One region of the Pantoea sp. USHLN298 genome, then DNA from elsewhere that is predicted to be linked to it. Evidence: predicted binding sites of a transcription regulator. Region 1 holds the regulator's gene; each other region holds the start of a gene.
What was found. The regulator LexA, encoded in region 1, represses DNA repair genes until DNA is damaged. The targets are predictions, from matches to a motif close to TNCTGTATGTACATACAGNA.

Region 1 (8,130 bases):
AGTAGCCGAGTGCCGCCACCATCATGCTGTTACGCATCTCCCGGCCACGGGTCGCGCCAATAAACATGCCATCCAGCAGATAACACCAGACGCCAATCAGCGGCAGAATAACCTGCCATATCAGATAGCGATCGGCGGCCTGTTGCAGCGGTTCAAGGGAGGTCAGCAGCGCCACGATGTGCGGGCCGCAGAGTGCATAGAGCAGCGAAAAACCGATTGCCACTACCACCGCCTGGCGGCAGGCGGCATGCCAGACGCGCAGCAATTTGCTGCCATCTTTTGCGCCGTGTGCTTCGCCGGCAAAGGCTTCCACCGCATAGGCGAAACCGTCAAGCGCGTAGGCGGTAAAGGTGATAAACATCAACAGCACCGCATTGACTGCCACCACCTGCGGACCGATGCGCGCGCCCAGTACGGTCAGTGAGGCAAAACAGAGCTGCAGCAGTAACGAACGCAGCATGATGTCGCGATTAAGCCGCAGCAGGCGCTGAATATCACCGCGCCAGCTCTGCTTCAGTATTGCCGTAGTGATGCCGCGCAGTTTCAACACACGCCAGACCATTACCGCACCGACGGCCAGCGTGATGTACTCTGCCAGTGCGGTCGCGGTTGCCGCTCCCGCCACGCCCCAGTGCAGCCCCATCACCAGCCACAGATCCAGCACAATATTGACCAGATTACCGACCACCAGCAGGATGACCGGTGCCCGCGCATACTGCACACCGAGCAGCCAGCCAAGGATCACCAGGTTTGCCAGCGTGGCAGGCGCACTCAGCCAGCGGATCTGAATAAACAGCGTCGCCTGTTGCAGAACCTTGGGATCGCCGCCAATCAGAGAGGTCGCCAGGCGGGTGATGGGGGTACGCAGACAGATGAACAGCACGCCAGCCAGCAGCGCAATGATTAAAGGCTGGGTCAGCGCGCGTGCCAGTGCCGTTTTATCGCCCGCGCCGAATGCCTGCGCCGTCAGGCCAGTGGTACTCATTCGCAGGAACAGCAACAGCATGAAGAGGAAACTGGTGACTGTCGTCCCGACCGCCACCCCGCCAAGATAGACCGGGCTGTCGAGATGACCAATGACAGCGGTATCGACCACGCCCAGTAAGGGTACGGTGATGTTAGAAAGGATCATCGGCAGCGCGAGCCGCCAGAGTTTTTTGTCGGTAGCCGTTAAAAAACGCATTCGCAGTTCCGTGCTCAGCGCTGCAGAGAGGGGAGCTGCAGCGACAAAATTAGGGCCGACAGAATAGCATCAGACGCTACGAATGCGCGGTTATATCAGGCTCAGAGCCACTCGCCGTTGCGAACCACACCCACCGCCAGACCTTCAACGGTCAGTGACTGCGCGCGCGTATCGACGACGATCGGATCAAAATCGCTGTTTTCCGGCAGGAGATGCACGATAGCGCCCTGCTTTTTCCAGCGTTTCACCGTCACTTCATCATCAATGCGGGCCACGACAACCTGGCCGTTACGGACGTCCTGGGTTTTATGCACCGCGAGCAGGTCGCCATCCATAATCCCGATATCTTTCATCGACATTCCGCTGACGCGCAGCAGGAAGTCGGCAGAGGGTTTGAACAGGCCCGGATCGACTTTGTAATGAGTTTCGATATGTTCCTGCGCCATGATCGGCTCACCGGCAGCGACCCGGCCAATTAACGGCAGACCTTCAGAGGCCTCTTCTTCCATTAACAGACGGATACCGCGCGAGGCGCCAGAGACAATCTCAATCACCCCTTTACGTGCCAGCGCTTTAAGATGCTCTTCTGCCGCATTCGGCGAGCGGAAACCCAGCTGCGCGGCAATTTCTGCACGCGTAGGCGGCATGCCCGTTTGAGTAATATGGTCGCGAATCAGGTCATAGACCTGCTGCTGCCTGCTGGTTAATGCTTTCATCCCGCCCCCTGGTTGTTTATACAGTCGCTGTGAGTATATACAGGTATTGGCGAAATGGAAACCGATTCTCAGGCAAAAACGCGCCAGATGGCGCGTTGTGGAAGGGTTATCGCAAATGTGTCCAGAGCAGCGCGATCCAGACAAACAGTGCCAGTAAGATACTGATCAGCACCGCTGCCGAGCCCATATCTTTTGCCCGACCGGCTAACGGATGGCGCTCCTGACCGATACGATCCACAACCGCCTCGATGGCGCTATTGAGGATTTCAACGATGACTACCAGCACCACAGCGCCAATCATCAGGATGCGCGAGACGATATCGACATCCAGCCAGCAGGCCACAATAATGGCGACCAGCGCGGCCAGCGCTTCCTGCCGAAAAGCCGCTTCATGCTGCCAGGCGGCACGCAGGCCCTGCCATGAGTAACCTGCGGCTTTCACAATTCTTACAAGACCGGTGGCATTATTTGCCATATTGGTGGAACCCTTTCATCGGATTGACGTCAATGTCTGGGCTGCGTGCAATTGGCACCACCACAGATCTTCGCTGCGCTTTCTGGTATGCTTGCGGCGCTTTGCTAACAAGAGGCTTCATGTTGTCTATGTCAGGTTGGCGTAAACTTTATTACAAATTACTGAATTTACCACTGTCGTTTTTGGTAAAGAGTAAGGCCATTCCGGCCGATCCCGTTTCTGAACATGGTCTGGACCCGACCCGGCCCATTATGTACGTTCTGCCTTACGATTCGAAGGCCGACTTACTGACTTTACGCGCGCAGTGCCTGCGGCATCATCTGCCCGACCCGCTCTCTCCGCTGGAGATTGATGGTTCACTGCTGCCGCGCCACGTTTTTATCCACGATGGCCCGCGCGTCTTCCCCTATTTTGTGCCCAGCGTCGAATCGGTGAAGATTTTTCACGATTATCTCGACCTGCATCGCAATAACCCCAAACTGGATATCCAGATGCTGCCGGTGACGGTGATGTTTGGTCGTGCGCCAGGCCGTGAGGTTCAGGGCGAAGATGCACCGCACCTGCGGGTACTGAACGGCGTGCAAAAGTTCTTTGCGGTGATCTGGCACGGACGCGACAGTTTTGTCCGTTTCTCGCCGACCGTTTCGCTGCGCCGCATGGCGACCGAGCACGGCACCGACAAATCGATCGCCCAGAAACTGGCCCGGGTGGCGCGCATTCACTTTGCCCGTCAGCGTCTGGCGGCGGTTGGCCCGCGTTTACCGGCACGTCAGGATCTGTTTAATCGCCTGTTGCAGTCTAAAGCGATTGAAAAAGCCGTCGAAGATGAAGCCCGCAGCAAAAAAATCTCCCATGAAAAAGCGCAGCAGAATGCGGTTGAGATGATGGAAGAGATTGCGGCGAACTTCTCTTATGAAGCGATCCGCGTGACGGATCGCGTGATGGGCTGGCTCTGGAGCCGTCTCTATCAGGGCATCAACGTTAACGGCGGCGAAAAAGTGCGTCAGCTGGCGCAGGATGGACATGAAATCGTCTATGTGCCGTGCCATCGCAGCCACATGGATTACCTGCTGCTCTCTTACGTGCTCTATCATCAGGGACTGGTGCCGCCGCACATTGCCGCCGGTATCAACCTCAACTTCTGGCCAGCCGGACCGATCTTCCGTCGTCTGGGCGCGTTCTTTATTCGTCGTACCTTTAAAGGCAACAAGCTGTATGCCACGGTGTTCCGTGAGTATCTCGGCGAGTTGTTCACCCGCGGCTATTCGGTGGAATACTTTGTTGAAGGCGGTCGTTCCCGCACTGGTCGTCTGCTCGATCCGAAAACCGGGACCTTAGCGATGACCCTGCAGGCGATGCTGCGCGGCGGTAATCGCCCGATTACCCTGGTGCCGATTTACATCGGTTATGAGCACGTGATGGAAGTCGGGACTTACGCTAAAGAGCTACGCGGCGCGGCGAAAGAGAAAGAAGGCTTCATGCAGATGGTGCACGGCTTGCGTAAGCTGCGTAACCTCGGCCAGGGCTACGTTAACTTTGGCGAACCGCTGCCGCTGGTTAACTACCTTAACAAGCGGGTGCCGGAGTGGCGTGACGCCATCGATCCGATTGAGCCGCAGCGTCCCAGCTGGTTAACCCCGACCGTCAATGACATCGCAGCGAGCCTGATGGTGCGCATCAATGAAGCGGGCGCGGCCAACGCCATGAACCTGTGCGTGACCGCGCTGCTCGCCTCACGTCAGCGCTCACTTACCCGCGAACAGCTGATTGAGCAGCTTGAGTGTTATACCCAGCTGCTGCGTAATGTGCCTTACTCTGCCAATGCCACCGTCCCTGACCTCTCCGCTGAGGCGCTGCTGGACCACGCGATGGGCATGAATAAGTTTGAAAGCGAGAAAGACAGCATTGGCGACATCATCATTCTGCCGCGTGAGCAGGCCGTGCTGATGACCTACTATCGCAACAACATTCACCACATGCTGGTGATGCCGTCGCTGATCGCCGCCATTGTGCAACAACACCAGACACTGAGCGAAGCTGAGTTGCTGCGCCAGGTGAGCCTGATCTACCCGATGCTGAAGAGCGAACTGTTCCTGCGCTGGCAGACCGATGAGCTGCCGCAGCTGCTGACGGAACTCAGTCAGGAACTGGCGCGTCAGGGCCTGATTACGCTGGATGATGGCCAGCTGCGCTTTACGGCGGCCCGTTACCGTACGCTACAACTGCTGGCTGCCGGGGTGCGTGAAACGCTCCAGCGTTATGCCATCACCTTCTCGATTCTCAGTGCGAAGCCGGCGATTAACCGCGGGACGCTGGAAAAAGAGAGCCGCACACTGGCACAACGTCTGTCGGTGCTGCACGGTATCAACGCGCCGGAGTTCTTCGACAAAGCGGTCTTTACCTCGCTGGTGCTGACGCTGCGTGATGAAGGGTATATCAGCGACAGCGGCGATGCCGATGTGGTGCAGACGCTGGCGACCTGGCATATACTGGCGGACCTGGTCACCAGCGATGTGCGCATGACCATTGAAAGCGCCGTGGCACACGACTGACACAACAAGCGTACAGTAAAAAGGCGACCTCATGAGGTCGCCTTTTTTATAGGTCAGGTCTGGTCAGATTCGCGTTGAGACGGTGCCTGCTCAGGGAACACGGTCAGATCGGAAAGACGCAAAAGCGTCATCCCTGACTGCTCGGGCCGCGGCCTCCCTGGCGCGGGACGCTTTCCTCTTCTGCCCGTATTCCCTGCGCGTTGAGCTTATCCATTGCTGTCGGATTCATCCTGCATCGGGTTTGGCGGCCTCCCGGATCGCCTTTTTGGTGCCTGAATCCCCTATCAGAACAGCTGGCTGAACGGCGGCGTATTCATCAGTACGCCGAGGAACAGTACCAGCCCGACATAATTGTTGTTCAGGAAAGCCTTAAAACAGGCGGGGCGCTCACGCCGGACGATCAGCTTCTGTTGATAAACGAACAGAGCAGCAGCCAGTATCAGCGTCCAGTAAAAGGCCGCGTTGAGTTGCAGCAGCATACCGACCCACGCCATTAGCAGCAGCGTCGCCAGCTGCAGCAGACCGATGATTAACTTGTCGAAACGACCAAACAGAATCGCGGTCGACTTGACGCCAATCTTCACATCATCGTCACGGTCCACCATCGCATAGAGAGTGTCATAAGCCACGGTCCAGCAGATGTTGGCGAAGAACACCAGCCAGCAGACCAGCGGTAAGGACTCACTAACCGCAGCCCAGGCCATCGGGATCGCCCAGCCAAACGCGGCACCCAGCACCACCTGCGGCAGATGGGTATAGCGCTTCATGAACGGATAAACCCAGGCGAGCGCCAGACCGACCACCGAGAGCAATATCGTCATCAGGTTCATGGTCAGCACCAGCGCAAATGCCACCAGCGCCAGTACCACGAACAGCAGTCTGGCTTCCCGACTGGTGACCGCGCCACTGGCTAAAGGCCGATGTTTCGTTCGCTCAACGTGTCCATCCACCTTACGGTCGGCAAAGTCATTAATGACGCAGCCCGCTGCACGCATCACGAAAACACCGGCAACAAACACCAGCAGCACCGGCAGCGGCGGGATCGCCATATCAGCCAGCCATAATGCCCACAGGGTGGGCCACAACAGCAGTAAGGTGCCGATCGGTTTATCAATGCGCATCAGGCGGCTGTAGGCCTGCCATTTATTGATATGTAAGCTCTTTTCCACCACAGGATTCCTCAGGCCAGGTCGCGATAAAGCGGCGAAGCCGGTAAAAACAGTTCCGTCAGCAGCAGCGGTTTGCCGGAGAGCCGCAGACGCGAGCGACGTCCCCACAGCGCATCAACTTTGCCCGGTTCGATAAAATCACGGGTCAGGGTTGATGAGGAGAACAGATAACGGCCCAGCGGGCGCGTACCCAGCTGCTGCAGCATCGCTTCCGGGCCATTCAGGGTACTTTCCGGCACCAGCGTGCGGCCAGCCAGCCAGGGTACGCCGTCGCCGAACAGCAGCACTTCGCGCAGCCAGAAGCGTTTATCGTCCGGTAACAGGGCCTGTTCATCGTCTAACTCGCTGGCGTCAATAAAGCCTTCACGTATCGGCTCTACCGTCACCTGCTGGCAATGCTGCTCGAAACGGCGGGTCATGGAATCTTCCTCCATCAGCCAGTCAAGCAGCGACGGCGCAAGCGCGGCCTGCGTCGGTGAAAGCCAGTTGAGCGCACGTAATAAGCTGAGTGCGTCTTGCGACATAGCACCACTCCCAATAATTTTCAGGGCGCCAGTTTAACGCAGAGTCGCGCGATGAACACCTGCCGTCGTTGCAGACGGCAGCGGGTTTATTCGCGTTTCAGGCGGTTGCTGTTCGCCAGCCACAGCGTCACCACCAGAATCAGAATCGCGGCGGAATAGCAGAGGGTATCGAAGGGATTTTTATGATCGACAATGATCAGGCGGATAATTGCGGTGATACCGATATAGACAAAATAGCGTAACGGGAAGTGATAGCCAGACTGAAAATACTTAACAATCAACGCAATAAATTCAAAATAGAGGAAATAGATCACTATTCCCTCAATCAGCAGATAGGAAGACGACTCTTCACCGGTACTGAACAGTACGTTCGCCAGGTGAATGGTTTCTTTGCCGAGAAAGACAATCAGGATAATCGCCAGGCTAAGCAGGCCCAGATTCAGCACCCATTGCAGTACGGTCGCAAGGTGGCGGGCCAGCGGATTTTTGTCACTCATGTAGCGCCTCAGAAGAGAGTTATTAGCGGACGCTATCATGCGTGAGCGTGACCTGAATCACAATATGGCGCTTAGGCTTCGACATCAACACACAGCGCATCGTAGCGCCAGTATTCGCAATCACAATCAATGACCTGCTTTTGCCGATCGCGGTTAATCCGGGTAATCAGTAAGCCCGGGCTGCCAGGGGCAACGTTCAGCGCGGGCGCGGCGATCTCTGGCAACGGGCCTGGCAGAATGGTAAAGCGCGCGCCACCGTAGCGAATGCCGTAGCGCTGGTCATAGAGATCGGTCAGTGAGCGGGTGAGATCTTCATCAAGCAGGCCGGGGAAAAAACGCGGATTAAGATAGTGTTCCACATACAGCACCGCGCGGCCGTCAATGCGCCGAAGCCGACGAATGCAGTACACCGTTGTTCCGGCTGGCAACAGCAGTGCTGTCGCTATCGCGCCCTGCACCGCAACCTGTTCAGCCGCAATCACCTCGGTGGTTGCCTGGCGCCCCTGCTCGCTTGCCATGGCATGAAAATGGCTGTGATGCAGCGGATTGTAGATCAGCCTTGGCGGCGCAATAAACCAGCCACGACGCAGTTCACGGTAGATCACGCCCTGCGCCTCCAGCTTGCCTAAGGCTTCACGCAGGGTGATGCGGGTGGTACTGAACGCCTCACTCAGCGCGCGTTCCGCAGGCAGTCGCCCGCCGCTGAACTCACCCGCCTGAATACGGCTGAGTAAGGCGCTGGCGATCACGTCCGCCGTTTTGAGTGCTATCGACTCCACAACAGTAGCCTCATTTTGGTGCGATTCCGCACTGTGACCGTTCAGATGCGCGCCTCAGCCCTTGCCAGAAACTGGCGGAGGATGAGCGCTGGCCTTCCGTCATCCCCGCACAGTATCGCTTTGTCATAAATCGTTCATATACAGGGGCTACATTGGCTCGGTTCTTGCTGGACTAGACCAGTCAGGCCCATCAACTTACACCCGGAGCAACTGAGATGAAAGCGTTTATCGCCTC
Region 2 (8,130 bases), on a different contig from region 1:
TCTCCAACCTTGATGCCCAGTTACGCATGGAGCTGCGTGCCGAGATCAAATCGCTGCATCAGCGCTTTAAAACCACCATGGTGTATGTAACGCACGATCAGGTCGAGGCGATGACGCTGGCCGATCAGATTGTGGTGATGAAAGATGGCGTTATCGTGCAACAGGGCGCGCCGCTGGCGATCTACGATCGTCCGGTGAATACCTTTGTGGCCCGGTTTATCGGTTCGCCGCCGATGAATCTGCTGGATGCGCAGTTCCAGCCGCGTGACGGCGAGCCGGGCGTGCTCTGTGGTCAGCAGTGGCTGCCGCTGCCGTCACGCTGGCACCGTGCGGCGCGTGAGCAGGCGGACCAGCCGGTGACGCTGGGCGTTCGCCCTCATGACCTGATCAGCGCGCCCGATGGACAACCGGCTGATGTCGGTATCGTCGAAATTACTGGTGAATCGACACTGTTACATCTGAACTGGCAGGGTTTTGCCCTGCATATGCAGCTGAGCGGGCGCAGTGACGCGACGCCGGGCGGTACGCTGCCGGTGACTGTAAATCCCGACAAGATGCACCTGTTCGATGCGCACAGCGGTGAGCGCCTGATCGAACAGTAACCCACAAAAAACCCGCCATCAGCGTAATGCTGATCAGCCAGGGTTAAATGTGCAAAGGCTGTCACGGTCAAATGTGGCAGCTTTTTTTTTGGGCGAGCGTGCCGGAGTGCGGGCCTGAGCACCTCTGCTGCTGCCTGGCCGTCCTCTCGCCTCAGCGCTGCGGATAGCCCTTTCAGCAGCAGAGGCGCTCAGGCCTCTATCATCGTGCCCTTTTTAACAATACACACTGTGAAGTTTCAGAGCGGCACCAGACTGCGTTATCACCTGCCGCTTAACTGACTGGCATTACGCCATCGGCGGGTTTTTCTCTTATCAGACACCCAGACGGGTTAAGCCAGGTGGAACTGCTCGACCGTCTGCGCCAGCTGCTGCGCCTGGTCTTCCAGCGAACTGGCCGCAGCCGACATCTGCTGGACCAGCGCGGCGTTCTGCTGGGTCGTGCCATCCATTTCGTTAACCGCAATCGTCACCTGGGTAATGCCGCGCGCCTGCTCATCAGAAGCGGAAACGATCTCCCCAATAATGCCCTGCACTGAATTGACCGCCTGTGTCATCTCCTGCATGGTCTTACCGGCATCATTCACCAGCCTTACCCCGCTTTCGACCCGCACGCTTGACTCTTCAATCAGCGCGGCGATCTCTTTCACCGCACTGGCGCTGCGCTGCGCCAGGTTACGGACTTCAGATGCCACCACCGCAAAGCCGCGTCCCTGCTCACCCGCGCGCGCGGCTTCTACCGCGGCATTGAGCGCCAGAATGTTGGTCTGGAAGGCGATGCTGTTGATCATGGTGGTGATGTCGCCGATCTTCTTAGAACTGTCATCGATCTGCGCCATCGTCTGCACCACCTGGCCCACCAGCGTGGCACCGCGACTGGCGATATGAGTGGCATTTTCTGTCAGGCTGGTTGCCTGCTGGGCATTATCGGCGTTGAGGCGGATGGTGGCGCTGATCTGCTCCATACTGGCTGCGGTCTGTTCCAGAGCGGCTGCCTGCTGTTCGGTACGGGATGCCAGGTTAAGGTTGCCGCTGGCAATTTCGCCCGCGCCCTGACGCACCGATTCACTGGCATCTTTAATCTGGCCGACAATACCCCGCAGCTGGCTTTGCATCGTCTGCAAGGCGAAGAACAGACTGCTGCGGTCGTCGGCTTTGACCGCAATCGCATTGTCGAGCTTGCCCTCCGCCACGGCCAGCGCAATTTTGGCCGCTTCGGCCGGCTCGCCACCAATCGGGCGTAGCACTTTACGGCTGAACAACATGCCCAGCACCGCGCCGACCAGCAGAATGCTGACCACCATCAGGCCAATGGCCCAGCTGAGCTGCCGGTTAGCGGCGGCCATCACCTGACTCACCGGCGCCACCACCCCGAGATACCAGGGTTTATCGCTGTCGCCAATCACCACCGGTTGCCAGGTCACTAACGCCTCTTCGCCCAGCACCGCATCAAAATGCTGCATCACCCGTGAACTGAAGTGATCGCTTTCCCCTTTCCACGGCTTGCCCGCCTCCTCTTTCACTGGCGAAGAGACGACCTTTCCGCCATTCGAAAGCAGCAGTGCATAGCCGCTGCCCTGCCAGGGTTTGATCTGATTAACTTTCTGTTGCAGCGAAGCCAGTGAAATGTCGGAGGTCACAATGGCTTTTAAGGTGCCCTTATCGATGATCGCCGCCGCCACCGAGGTTAACAAGGTGGGTACGCCGTTATAGGCGTAGCTGTAAGGCTCGATCAGGGTATCTTTTTTCGACTGCTGCGGTATCTGGTAGTAGTCACCCTGGCCCGGAGTCAGGATGGAGAGCAGCGGATGCATGGCGTAATGACCGGCCTGATCGCGATCCACAAACCAGGCATAGCGACCCTGCGGGGCCTGTCCCGGCTGGTTAACAAATTCGGCATCGCGACCGTCGAAGGCGTTTGGTTCGAAGATGACTGACATCGACAGATAATCAGGATTGGCGCGCAGTGAATATTCCATGATCTTATCGACCACTTTACGATCCGTAATGCCTGCCTGCGGTAAGGCGATCAGGCTTTGTCCCAGATGGCTGGCCACATCGCGCGCATGACTCAGCTCCTGTTGCACCTGTAAGCCGCGGCTTTGCGCGATTTGCTGCAGATATTTTTCCGCCAGCGCCTTCTGCTCTTTACCGGACTGCCAGCTCAGAACACCGATCGTCACGCTAAATCCCAGCATAATGGTCAGGCCGCCGGTAATAAGCATCTGCGCCCGGGTACTCATCTTCTTTTTATCGTTTAACTGACTGGCCATATTGGTTCCCCTGGAATTTACCTTTTTGCGACCTCCTTGTGGTTTACGTGCTCCTGAGATCATCTATCGGCGCCGTTTTTTTGAACTTTAACGGCGGCTTGGGGAACGTCAGATGAGGTAAAGCCGGCGAAGTTGATCCTCAAAGGGTTCTGACTTCAGCAATGAATCCGTTTTTTTTGATCTGCAGCAATATCGGCCGACGCAACTACTGTCAGTTTATGTAAACAGACGTTGTCGTCCCTTATCATCGTGGAGAGAAATCAATGGCCGGTAAACTTGGATTAGCAGGCGGAATGATTATCTGGTTAGCGTATGTTGCCTGGATCGTGCATTACTATTCAGACACCTTTTTGCAGTTCTCCCGCTAAACAGACAGGACCTTCGGGTCCTGTTTTCTTTTCTGCCTGACTCCCGCATCGATTGTCTTCTGAGCCAAAAATTTGCTACTATTGACTCATTATGTGAGCCGATTAAAAGATGCTATTCGGCTCGTTCACCCGCAAATGAGCCGAATATGACCACAGAATGGATCTGGCAACAGGCCGACTGGCCACAGTTCTACTGGCAGGAGGCTGTGCTGCTGCCTCGCCTGCGGCAGCTGCAACAGCAGCGAGGCGTACTGCTGGGCCGGGCCAGCCTGCAGGTCAGTGATGAACAGCAAACGCTCGACACTCTGCTCAGCAATATCCTCTCCTCATCCGCCATTGAAGAAGAACGGGTAAACGTACAGTCGGTACGTTCATCTCTGGCGCGCCGCTTAGGCGTGACCGAACAACAGCCTTATCCGGTTTCGGATCGATCGGAGGGACTGGCGGCGATGATGCTGGATGCGATCAACAACCGCAGCCAGCCGCTCACGCTGGAGCGTCTATGCCAATGGCATCGCTGGCTGTTTCCTGCCGATGAGTGGTCGGTGCAGCGTCTGAGCGTCGGTACGCTACGCGGCAGTGAGCCAATGCAGGTGATCTCCGGACGGATCGATCGCCCAACGGTGCATTTTGAAGCGCCGCCGCGCAGTGGACTGGAGCCACAGCTGACGCAGTTTATTGACTGGTTTAACCGCAGCGAGCAGGACGTCATGCTGGACCCGCTGCTGCGCGCCGCCATCTGCCATCTCTGGTTTGTTACCCTGCACCCGTTTGATGACGGTAATGGCCGCATTACGCGTGCCTTAACCGATCTGGCGCTGGCACAGGCGGACAGTCAAAGCATCCGGCTCTATGCCATGTCACCTGCCATTCTGGCGCATCGGGCGGACTACTACCGCATTCTGGAGCGGACGCAGAAAGGTGGACTGGATATCACCGACTGGCTGATGTGGTTCCTCGATATGCTGGATGAGAGCCTGCAACAGGCGATGAACAGCATCGCCCGCACCCAGATCAGGGCGCGCTTCTGGCTACAGCATCGGGAACGCTCTCTGAGCAAAGAGCAGATAAAAGTACTGAACCGGCTGCTGGATGGCGGCGAGCAGGGTTTTGAACAGGGGATCAGTGCCAGTCAGTATCAGAAGGTGGCAAAAGTGAGTAAGGCGACGGCAACGCGTCATTTAGCGGATTTGCTGGAGAAAGGCTGTCTTTACCGGCTGGAAGGTGGCGGGCGCAGCACGCGCTATCAGGTGAAAACAGACTGAGAGAATGATGCGCGCGCTCAGCCAGTAAAATAACCACGCCGGAAATGGCTTCCGGCGTGATGAGGATCAGGCTGCTTTCACCGCGCGCACTTTCTTGCTGCTGGCGGTTTCTGCTTCGGCGGCGTCATCAGAACGCTCCGACACCGTTTCAGGCTGACCGGCAGTAGCGGCCACAGGCTCAGGCAGTTTGCTGGTGCGGAGAATATGCTGCACGGCATCTTTCTGCTCAGCGATCAGCAAGCCCAGCGTTTCTGCCTGCGTCTCATCCAGTGCGGGTTGATGCTGTAACAGCCAGTCGGTGAAGGCTTCGGCCATATCGAGCATTTTGTCGTAGGCATCGGCCTCTTTCTTGTTGGCAAACGTCATCTTCTCTTCACCCTTTCTGACTACTACAAATTTTGTTTCGACAGCCATGTTTTTGCCCTCAGATACTGTGTATACATACAGTATATCACGACGTTGATGCTTTTCCAGCAGAGAATAGAGTTTATCGGTTGTACGCCGCATAACCTTAACCGGGCGCAGGTTTTCGGGTGAAACCGCGTCGCCGGTTACACCTGAAGTTCCTCAAGAAAATCGGCCAGCGCTTTGCGCGGGTCATCCTCTTCCGAGACGATCATCTCGATGCCCCACTGCCCCAGTACCTCTTTTGCCACCGGATTATTGCGGTTGGTAAACAGATAGGACTTGGGACGCGCGGTGGCCAGCCCGGTACGGCCCCACATTTTCGTCAGGCGGTAGAACAGCAGACGAATATTAAAATCGCTGATGCTGTAGCCAACAAACAGCACCGAATTGCCCATCACGTCATGGGTCAGTTTGATGTCGAGCGGTGAATCAAAATAGAGCCGTTCAAAGTAGCTGCTTTCATCGAGCACGATAGAGGTATCGTCATCGAAATCACCGTGCAGCTTGATGATGTGGCGCTTATCTTCGGTCAGCGACACCAGGTCGGCGGCATTGGCCACTTTGTAGTAGGGAACGCCATGCGCATCGTGCGCCGCTTCCAGCCAGCGATCGTAATTGGTGGTGTAGATACGCGAGAAGTTGCCCTGGGTAATCATGGTGTGAATTTCTGACGTCCGGACATCAATATCCGGGCGGTGCCATTCGCGATCCATCCAGCTGCGCAGCGGGCCGAGTGACCCTTTCTTCTGTTTGTAATATTCCGCCAGCGACAGGTGGGTACCGTAGGTATTGAAGATTTTAGGATCGTAGCCCAGCTCATTGGCGAGATGGGCAATCAGCTCATGCCACTCCGGCAGGCCAAGGTTGCGTGAGATGCCCGCACCGGCAAACAGAATCAGCTTACCGGAGTCATAGGCACGTTTAAGTTCTGGTTTCATGCAACACTCCGGGCCGTTTTCAAAAAGGTGGCGAAGCGATCGAGCGCGATGCGCCGCATGGAGATCTCATTCTTGAGCTCGCCCATTTCGGCGAAGGTCTGATCGTAGCCTTCCGGGATAAAGACGCAGTCCCACTGAAAGCCGCGGGTACCGGCAGGCTCGGCGGCGATGGTGCCGCGCAGTTCACCTGAAAACTGGTACATCTTGCGGCCATCACAGTAGCCGAGTACGGTTTTTGCCGTCACGGCCTGGCTGTCGAGTCCCTGAACCAGGGCAGTAAAGCGTTCTGCATCCAGCCGGTTCCAGAAAATGCGGGTCAGCCCGGCAGGCAGGCCATTGAGGCCGTCGAGATAGAGTCCGGTATGCTCGACGAAGAGCGGTCGCCCAATCAGTGAAAAGGCTTTGGTCAGTTTATCGCGCACCAGATCGAGTTCATTTTCAGTCTGGATCTCTTCGATGCGACGGGAGATGGGCAACACTTCGACCCCGACAGGTTCGAGGATTTTGCGCACCTCCGCCAGCTTTTGCTCATTGGCAGAAAGGAATCTGATTTTCATGGGGCTTCCAGGTTAATTGCTCCGCCGCGCGCTGAATCGACAGGCGGGCAGGATAGATCACTAACGCTGGAGAGTGTAGCGCAATTCCGGGGTCGATCGCCGTGACAACGGTTCTGTGGCGTGGAAGGTAACGCTGAATAAACGGCGCCGAAGCGCCTGAGACGCATCAGTACTGAATGCCAGGAGGATTGACCGTGGAGTGGGCAATGGCTTCATCCTGTTCACCCCAGCGCGTCAGCACCTGCTGATACTGCCCGCCGCGAATGGCACCATCGATGGCGGCCTGCAGGGCCGGAGCCAGCCCATTGCCCTTTTTGGTGGTGACCGCCACCCAGGCGCGAAACGGCCCGCTGCCGACCAGCTTTGTCTGGCCGCGTGACGCCACTTTCCAGGCTGCCATCGAGTGCGGACCGAACATCGCATCGGCCCGTCCCGACAGCAGAGAAAGCGTGGCTGAGGCGTCATCGGTCAGATAGATCGGCGTCACCGCAGGCAGCCCTTTCGCCTGGTTTTGCTCATCCCAGCTCAGCAGGATACGCTCCTGATTGGTGCCGGAGGCCACGATGATGCGCTTACCGGCGATGTCAGCGGGCGCGTTGATCGTGGTGATTTTGCTGTCACTTTTCACCGAAAAGGCGTGGTTATCGGCGCGATAGGTGGCGAAATCAAACTTCTTTTTACGCTCTTCGGTCACCGCGATATTGAACATCGCCACATCGTAACGGCCCGCGCTAATGCCGAGCGGCCAGTCTTCCCACGAAGCGGGCACCAGCTTCAGCTTTAATCCCAGACTGTCGGCCAGCAGCCGGGCAATGTCGGGATCGCTGCCAATGCGTGAGACATTATCCGACCCCAGCAGCGACAGCGGTGGTGAGTTGGTGGCGGAAGTCGCCACCGTCAGGGTTCCCGGCTCAATAAAAGCAAAGCTGGCCGGAATTTTAGCGATCGCCGCCGGATTGGCGGGCGCATGAATCGGCGTCTCATTTTGCCGGGTATCACGCTGTTCAGCGGCGGAAACCCCCAGCGGCGCCAGCAGCGCCAGCACCAGCAGTGACAGAGGATTCAGCTTCATCGTCACCCTCACAGTACGCGCGCCAGGAAGCGTCGGGTTCGCTCATGACGCGGATTGTTCAGCACCTGCGTGGTGCTGCCCTGCTCAACGATCCGACCATCGACCATAAACACCACGTTATCCGCCACTTCGCGGGCAAAGCCGATCTCGTGAGTGACGATCACCAGCGTGGTGCCGGAACGCGCCAGCTTCTTAATCACGTCGAGCACCTCGCCGACCAGTTCCGGATCGAGCGCCGAGGTCGGTTCGTCAAACAGCATCACCCGGGGATTGAGCATCAGGGCGCGGGCGATGGCGATACGCTGCTGCTGACCGCCCGACAGATGGCGCGGCCAGGCGTCAGCTTTATGCCGCAGGCCAACAATATCCAGCAATTCACCGGCGCGCTGTATCGCTGCCGCTTTGGTGAGCTGGCGATGGGCAATCGGTGCCTCAATCAGGTTGTCCAGCACGCTGAGGTGCGGGAACAGATTGAAATTCTGAAACACATAGCCGACGTTGATGCGCTGACGTAGGATCGCCTGCTCTTTCAGTTCATAGAGCTTATCGCCGCGTTGCTGATAGCCTATGTAATCGCCATCGATCTGGATAAACCCTTCATCTACCCGCTCCAGATGGTTGATGGTGCGCAACAGCGTTGATTTGCCGGA
Region 3 (8,130 bases), on a different contig from region 1:
ATTCAGGGAGCCGGATAGGTATAACGACGGTGGATCGCCTCTATGCCTTCCAGGATCTCAGCATTTAATGTCAGATTGAAGCTGTCGATGTTGGTCTGCAACTGCTCCAGCGTGGTCGCGCCGAGCAGGGTGCTGGCGACAAACGGCTGCTGACGCACGTAAGCCAGTGCCATCTGTGACGGATCAATCTGGTGCTGGCGGGCTAACGCCACATACTCGGCAATCGCCTGTTGCGACTGCTCGCCGCTGTAGCGGGTAAAGCGACTGAACAGCGTGTTGCGGGCACCGGCAGGCTGCGCGCCATTCAGGTACTTACCGCTCAGGGTGCCAAACGCCAGGCTGGAGTAAGCCAGCAGCTCAACCCCTTCATGCTGACTGATCTCGGCCAGACCCACTTCAAAGCTGCGGTTCAGCAGGCTGTAGGGATTCTGAATGCTGATGATGCGCGGCAGTTCATGCTTTTCCGCCAGTTGCAGATAGCGCATCACGCCCCATGCGGTTTCATTCGACACCCCGATATAGCGAATCTTACCGGCGCGCACCTGTTCGGTCAGCGCTTCCAGCGTCTCCAGCAGCGTCACCTGGGCGGTGGTTTCACTGTACTGATAGCCCAGCTTGCCAAAATAGTTGGTCTGACGTTGCGGCCAGTGCAGCTGATAGAGATCGATATAGTCGGTATTCAGGCGTTTCAGGCTGGCATCCAGCGCTTCGCGGATGTTCTTGCGGTCCAGTGCCATGTTAGGGCGAATCGACGCATCGTTACCGCGCGATGGGCCCGACACCTTGCTGGCCAGAATGATTTTGTCACGGCTGCCGCGCTGTTTCAGCCAGCTGCCAATGTACTGTTCGGTCAGACCCTGGGTTTCCGGGCGCGGTGGCACCGGATACATTTCGGCAGTATCAATAAAGTTAATGCCGGAACGAATAGCCAAATCCAGCTGAGCATGGGCGTCGGCTTCACTGTTCTGTTCGCCAAACGTCATGGTGCCCAACCCCAGCTGACTCACTTCCAGCGTGCTATGGGGAATACGATGATAGTGCATTGCCAGCTTCCTTTTCTTTATGGAATGGAATGTTGTCTCCTCAGGGACTATAGCGCGAGCAATGGCGGGGAAGGAAGGGGGAAAAGTCGGGGAAAACGCCTGCCAGCGGGGAAGATGCGGCAGGCGAGTCAATTTCGCACTTAGCGTTCAATGATGGTCGAGACCTCATCGCCGTTAATCTGTACTGCGTGACCCGACTGATCGGTGTACTGCACCAGCCCGGTTTCTTTATCAATGGTCGGCTTACCTTCGGTCATAATCATCCGGCCATCTTTAGTTGCCATCACATAATCTGAACTGCATCCGCTTAACATCGCTGCGGTTAGCACCACAATTGCTACACCTGCCCATCCTTTCATTACGCCTCATCTCCACACATCATCGACTGCAAAAAGTGTAGTAATAAATTGTTTTGCCGGCCGGGTTAATCGTAGGAATCTGAAAATTTGCGGGCGAGCACGCTCGCCCTTGACATTTCTATGCGGTTTTCTTCTTACCGCGCATCAGGTTAAGGCACTCAACCGCCATTGAGAAGAACATGGCAAAATAAATGTAACCTTTTGGTACATGAACCGCGAAACTCTCCAGAATCAGGGTGAAACCGACCAGAATCAGGAAAGCTAACGCCAGCATTTTCACCGACGGATGGCGCTCAACAAACTCACCAATGCTGCGGGCAGCGAACATCATCATCAGCACTGCGATCACTACCGCCGCCATCATGATAAACAGATGATCGGAGAGGCCGATGGCGGTAATCACCGAGTCGAGGCTGAAAATAATATCCAGCAGCATGATCTGTACGATCGCGCCGAGGAACGAATGGACGTTGGATTTCTGTTCCGCTTCGTTACCTTCGATGGTTTCGTGGATCTCCATGCTCGATTTCCACAGCAGGAACAGACCACCGAACAGCAGAATCAGATCGCGGGCAGAGAAGGCGTGGTCCATCAGCGTAAACAGCGGATTGGTCAGTCTGGCCACCCAGGCGATAGAGGCCAGCAGTCCCAGACGCATTAACATCGCGCCCAGTAAACCGATGCGGCGTGCGCTGGCTTGCTGGCGCTTAGGCAGTTTAGCGACCACTAACGACAGGAAAATAATGTTATCAATACCCAGCACCACCTCAAGGATGGTCAGGGTTCCCAGTGCCAGCCAGGCGTTGGGATCGGCAATCCACTCAAACATACCTACATTCAATCCTAAACGAAAATTAAACGGGGATTATACGCACTGAATTTGCTTCTCTCCCACAAAATTGCGCCACCTCAGGTGAGAATGTCATTGCTACAGCAGAAAGTGGCGCGCCAGCAGCGGTCCGGTAAAACTCTTCTTCAGGTAAAAGCCGCGCGGTAAGGTTAGGATCGGTTGACCCTGATCGCCAATCCCTTCGGTCAGCGCTTTACTGTTGGCGGCTTTGGGACGGATCTGCAGCCAGGCGCCGTGGCGGGCGGTGATCTGATCTACCTGACCCAGCACAATCATATCCATCAACTCTTCCCAGTCCTGACGCAGCATCTCATCTTCTTCTGCGCTCGGGCTCCATAACAGCGGTGCCCCGACCCGACGCTGCCGCAGCGGAATATCACGCTGGCCTTCGACCGGGATCCACAACACCCGCGCCAGTTTGTGACGTACGTGGCTGGTCAGCCAGGTAACGCCACTGTTACCGGTAAGCGGGGCAACGCAGACAAAGGTGGTTTCCAGCGGTTTCCCTGTGGCATCAATCGGAATGGTTTTTAGCTCAATACCGAGATGGGCGAAGTCCTGCTCGGCTTTGCTGCCGGCACTCGCCCCGAGCAGCAGTTCCAGCAGCATACCGACCCAGCCTTTATCGCGTTTCAGGTCGGGAGGCATCGTCAGACCGGCCCGATCGGCCAGCGTTTCCAGCGTTAATCCGGCTAACGCCTGCGCCCGGGCCAGCAGGATAGCTTCATCTTCAGGCGGTGCTGGCAGGTGGCTCATGGTGATTACTCATGTTGCTTAAAATTTGTACAGGATGTTGCGCAGTGGGGTTAACTGAACAATTCACTGCGCTGAGTGAGGATAATAACATGATAGATCGTGCTTTTTTCAGCGGATCTCGCGGGCAATGAAAGGGGTGCTTGCAGGTTATCCCAACTTACTCGCAACAATGAACAGGATCTCATACCCGGTTATCCACAGAAAAGTGGGATAACCCGCCAGCCTGTGCGGTACTGGTTCCATTTACAGCCTTGACTTTGCCGTTTTTGACGCTAATTTCACCGCTCTGACCTAAGGCTGAGCGATCTGTTGTGGATAACCTGCTAAGCGCTTAAAATTCATCCAACTGTAAAGAGTGGACAGTTTTGTCGGGGGTTAATCGCCGTGATAATTTGTTTATTCTTCAATTTTATCTATTATAATCAAACTTATATGGAATAATGGATTTTTCATCTGCCTGAAACGTTCAGCAAGGTTATTCAGTTAACTCCCGCGTTCTGCACAAAGCTATCCACAGAAAAGGTGAATAAGATCGATTTTTCTGACGGGGATTGTTCATAACTAGCGGCTTCTCTGTGAGTTATCCCGGAGTTTTACGCTTAACACCCCGTGAATCCAGTGGTTTACCGCCTGTAAGGAGTGTGAAACAATCAGCCTATTCAAATTTAGCTTTGAGGTAGTCCGGTGATCGATGATGATGGCTACCGCCCGAATGTTGGTATCGTAATTTGTAACAGGCAGGGACAAGTGTTATGGGCCAGGCGCTTTGGACAGCACTCCTGGCAATTTCCTCAGGGAGGCATCAATCCCGGTGAAACCGCTGAACAGGCGATGTATCGCGAACTGTTCGAAGAAGTGGGGTTACACCGTAAAGATGTTCGAATACTTGCATCTACCCGTAACTGGTTGCGCTACAAGTTGCCAAAACGTTTGGTGCGTTGGGACACAAAGCCGGTATGTATCGGCCAGAAACAAAAGTGGTTTCTTCTGCAGTTAATGTCTAATGACGCGGATATCAATGTGCAGCACAGCAGCACGCCTGAGTTTGACGGCTGGCGCTGGGTGAGCTTCTGGTATCCGGTGCGTCAGGTTGTCTCCTTCAAACGCGACGTCTACCGTCGGGTGATGAAGGAATTCGCTGGCGTGGTGATGTCTATGCAGGAGAGTGCGGGGCAGCGAAACAATCCTGCCCATCGACGTAAGAGAGGATAGGCCACGCCCTTTATGCTCACTCAGTTGCGCGAAATTGTAGAAAAAGTGGCGAGTGCGCCGCGTCTGAATGAAGCACTCGACATTCTGGTCAATGAGATCTGTCTGGCGATGGAAACGGAAGTCTGTTCCGTTTACCTCGCCGATCACGATCGTCGCTGCTATTACCTGATGGCGACGCGCGGCCTGAAAAAGCCGCGTGGCCGCACCGTGACGCTGGCGTTCGACGAAGGCATCGTCGGTTTAGTCGGTCGTCTGGCCGAGCCGATCAACCTCGCCGACGCGCAAAGTCATCCCAGTTTTAAATATATCCCCGCGGTGAAAGAGGAGCGCTATCGCTCCTTCCTCGGCGTGCCAATCATCAGCCGTCGCCAGCTACTGGGCGTGCTGGTGGTACAGCAGCGTGAACATCGTCAGTTTGATGAGAGCGAAGAGTCGTTTCTGGTCACGCTGGCCACGCAGATGGCGGCGCTGCTGTCGCAATCCCAGATGGGGCAGCTGTTTGGTCAGTTCCGTCAGACCCGGATACGCGCCATCGCCGCCGCGCCAGGCGTGGCGGTAGCACCGGGCTGGGTCGATGAGACGCAGCCGCTGCTCGATCAGGTCTCCGCGGCCTCAACGCTGGATGTTCAGCGTGAGCGTGAACGCCTGTCGCTCGCCATGAGCGAAGCCGCCAGCGAATTTCGCCGTTTCAGCAAGCGTTTCAGTGCCAGCGTGCAAAAAGAGAGCGCGGCGATCTTTGACCTCTATTCCCACCTGTTAACCGATGCCCGCCTGAAGAAAGATCTGTTCGATGAGATCGAACGCGGATCGGTGGCGGAGTGGGCGGTTAAACAGGTGATCGAGAAGTTTGCCGAACAGTTCGCCAGCCTGACCGACAGCTATCTGCGGGAACGCGCGGGTGATCTGCGCGTGCTGGGTCAGCGTCTGTTATTCCATCTCGATGATTCGCTGGTCGGCACCAACGCCTGGCCGGAGCGGTTTGTGCTGGTGGCGGATGAACTGACTGCCACCTCGCTGGCGGAGCTGCCGCACGAGCGGCTGGCTGGCGTGGTGGTGCGCGACGGTGCCGCTAACTCCCATGCGGCGATCCTGACGCGTGCCATGGGTATCCCGACGGTCATGGGTGCCGATATCCTGCCGCATCAGCTGAATAAACGGCTGCTGATCGTCGATGGTTACCGTGGCGAGCTGTTAATCGATCCCGAACCGGTGCTGGTGCAGGAGTATCAGCGGCTGATCAGCGAAGAGAACGCGCTGAGCAAAACGGCCGAAGGGGTCGTCGATCAACCCGGTGAGCTGAAAAGCGGCGAGCGAGTGCAGGTGATGCTGAACGCCGGATTAAGTCCGGAGCATGAACAGGCGCTCGGCAGCTGGGTTGACGGCATCGGCCTCTATCGCACCGAAATCCCCTTTATGCTGCAGAACGGCTTCCCGTCAGAAGAGGAACAGGTGGCACAGTATCAGGGCATGTTGCAGCTGTTTCACAACAAGCCGGTCACGCTGCGCACCCTTGATGTTGGCGCGGATAAACAGCTGCCCTACATGCCGATCAGTGAAGAGAATCCCTGCCTGGGCTGGCGCGGTATCCGCCTGACGCTCGACCAGCCGGAAATTTTCCTGGTCCAGGTGCGTGCCATGCTGCGGGCGAATGCGGCCTCCGGCAACCTCAGTATTCTGTTGCCGATGATCAGTCATATCGACGAAATCGACGAGGCGAAACGGCTGATCGATCGCGCCGGTCGCGAAGTGGAAGAGATGCTGGGCTACACCATCCCCACGCCGCGCATCGGTATCATGATTGAAGTGCCGTCGATGCTGTTTATGATCCCGCATCTGGCGTCGCGCGTCGACTTTGTCTCGGTCGGCACCAACGATCTGACCCAGTATCTGCTGGCGGTGGACCGCAACAACACCCGCGTGGCCAATCTCTACGACTCGCTGCACCCGGCGATGCTGCGCGCCCTGCACGCTATCGCCCGCGAAGCCCGTCAGGCCAATCTTGAACTCTGCCTGTGTGGTGAAATGGCAGGCGATCCGATGTGTGTCGCGCTGCTGGTGGGGATGGGGTATCACCATCTCAGCATGAACGGTAAAAATGTGCCGCGCGTGAAATACCTGCTGCGCCATCTGGATCAGGAAGAAGCGCAGAAGCTCAGTGAACAGGGAATGAATGCGCATACCGCTACCGAGGTTCGCCATCTGGTCTCTACCTTTATGGAGCGGCGTGGACTGGGCGGTCTGATCCGCGGAGGCCGCTAAGCGTTATCCGCATTTACATTTCGGCGTCAACTGACAAAACCGGCTGTGCTATGATGCGCAGCCTTAATTTATGTGCCTGTTAACGCCCTTTTTTCAGGGCCGAAGAATAGACGGTGAATGATGAATAACGGCTATATTGCATTTCCGCAGTTCGATCCGGTGATCTTCTCGATCGGACCGGTTTCGCTGCACTGGTACGGTCTGATGTATCTGGTCGGCTTTGTTTTCGCCATGTGGCTGGCGGTGCGTCGCGCCAACAAGCCCGGCAGCGGCTGGAAAAAAGAGGAAGTGGAAAACCTGCTGTATGCCGGTTTCCTCGGCGTGTTCCTTGGCGGCCGTATCGGTTACGTGCTGTTCTACAATTTACCGCTGTTCCTGGAAAACCCGCTCTATCTGTTCAAAGTCTGGGATGGCGGCATGTCATTCCACGGTGGCCTGATTGGGGTGATTGTGGTGATGCTGGTCTTCGCTCGCCGCACTAAACGCCATTTCTTCCAGGTGGCTGATTTCATCGCCCCACTGATCCCGTTTGGTCTCGGTGCAGGCCGTCTTGGCAACTTCATTAACGGCGAGTTGTGGGGCCGTGTCGATCCGGGGTTCCCGTTTGCTATGCTGTTCCCAGGCTCACGCAGCGAAGATGTCGCGCTGGCCGCCACCAACCCACAATATCAGGCGCTGCTCAATACCTACGGCGTGCTGCCACGTCATCCTTCGCAGCTTTATGAATTGATTCTTGAAGGGGTGGTGCTGTTCATCATTCTTAACCTGTTTATTCGTAAGCCGCGCCCGATGGGCAGCGTCTCTGGCCTGTTCCTGATCGGTTACGGCGCATTCCGTATTATCGTCGAGTTCTTCCGCCAGCCGGATGCCCAGCTTGGCCTGTTTGAAGGCGGAATCAGTATGGGGCAGATTCTCTCCGTCCCCATGATTATTGCCGGTATCGCCATGATGATCTGGGCCTATCGTCGTCGTCCACAGCCACAATTTCGTGAGGAAAAATGAAACAGTATCTGGACCTGATGCAACATGTGCTGAATGAAGGCACGCCAAAAGCTGACCGTACCGGAACCGGCACGCTTTCAATTTTTGGTCACCAGATGCGTTTCAATCTGCAGGATGGGTTTCCGCTGGTCACCACGAAAAAATGCCATATCCGCTCCATCATTCATGAGCTGCTGTGGTTCCTGAAAGGTGACACCAACATCGGTTACCTGAAGGAGAATAATGTCTCAATCTGGGATGAGTGGGCGGATGAACAGGGCGATCTTGGCCCGGTTTATGGCAAGCAGTGGCGTAGCTGGGGCACCGCCAGCGGCGAAGAGATTGACCAGATCAGCAAAGTGATCGAGCAACTGAAACGCGACCCTGACTCACGCCGGATCATCGTCTCAGCCTGGAACGTGGGTGAACTGGATCAGATGGCGCTGGCACCGTGCCACGCCTTCTTCCAGTTCTATGTGGCTGACGGCAAGCTCTCATGCCAGCTTTATCAGCGCTCCTGCGACATCTTCCTGGGTCTGCCGTTCAACATTGCCAGTTATGCGCTGCTGGTGCATATGGTGGCGCAGCAGTGCGACCTGCAGGTCGGTGACTTCGTCTGGACCGGCGGAGATACCCACCTCTACAGTAACCATCTGGAGCAGGCGCGCCT

Region 2: the regulator LexA is predicted to act here: its motif matches at 4,935-4,954, upstream of WFK59_RS14765 (YebG family protein).
Region 3: the regulator LexA is predicted to act here: its motif matches at 3,240-3,259, upstream of mutH (DNA mismatch repair endonuclease MutH).

The regions. Positions count from the first base shown of each region.
Region 1 is NZ_JBBCRO010000004.1:539,472-547,601, forward strand. It holds gene dinF (MATE family efflux transporter DinF) at 1-1,183, opposite strand, end outside; gene lexA (transcriptional repressor LexA) at 1,285-1,899, opposite strand; gene WFK59_RS13435 (diacylglycerol kinase) at 2,006-2,374, opposite strand; gene plsB (glycerol-3-phosphate 1-O-acyltransferase PlsB) at 2,503-4,926, shown strand; gene ubiA (4-hydroxybenzoate octaprenyltransferase) at 5,211-6,095, opposite strand; gene ubiC (chorismate lyase) at 6,107-6,619, opposite strand; gene psiE (phosphate-starvation-inducible protein PsiE) at 6,706-7,116, opposite strand; gene WFK59_RS13460 (UTRA domain-containing protein) at 7,188-7,895, opposite strand; gene WFK59_RS13465 (ABC transporter substrate-binding protein) at 8,111-8,130, shown strand, end outside.
Region 2 is NZ_JBBCRO010000005.1:268,916-277,045, reverse strand. It holds gene WFK59_RS14780 (ABC transporter ATP-binding protein) at 1-602, shown strand, start outside; gene WFK59_RS14775 (methyl-accepting chemotaxis protein) at 932-2,872, opposite strand; gene WFK59_RS14770 (Fic family protein) at 3,387-4,505, shown strand; gene WFK59_RS14765 (YebG family protein) at 4,572-4,919, opposite strand; gene WFK59_RS14760 (SIR2 family protein) at 5,057-5,851, opposite strand; gene WFK59_RS14755 (non-canonical purine NTP pyrophosphatase) at 5,848-6,408, opposite strand; gene WFK59_RS14750 (ABC transporter substrate-binding protein) at 6,575-7,480, opposite strand; gene WFK59_RS14745 (amino acid ABC transporter ATP-binding protein) at 7,489-8,130, opposite strand, start outside.
Region 3 is NZ_JBBCRO010000006.1:91,629-99,758, reverse strand. It holds gene WFK59_RS16165 (NADP(H)-dependent aldo-keto reductase) at 3-1,043, opposite strand; gene WFK59_RS16160 (YgdI/YgdR family lipoprotein) at 1,184-1,402, opposite strand; gene WFK59_RS16155 (TerC family protein) at 1,521-2,231, opposite strand; gene mutH (DNA mismatch repair endonuclease MutH) at 2,331-3,008, opposite strand; gene rppH (RNA pyrophosphohydrolase) at 3,693-4,220, shown strand; gene ptsP (phosphoenolpyruvate--protein phosphotransferase) at 4,233-6,479, shown strand; gene lgt (prolipoprotein diacylglyceryl transferase) at 6,600-7,481, shown strand; gene thyA (thymidylate synthase) at 7,478-8,130, shown strand, end outside.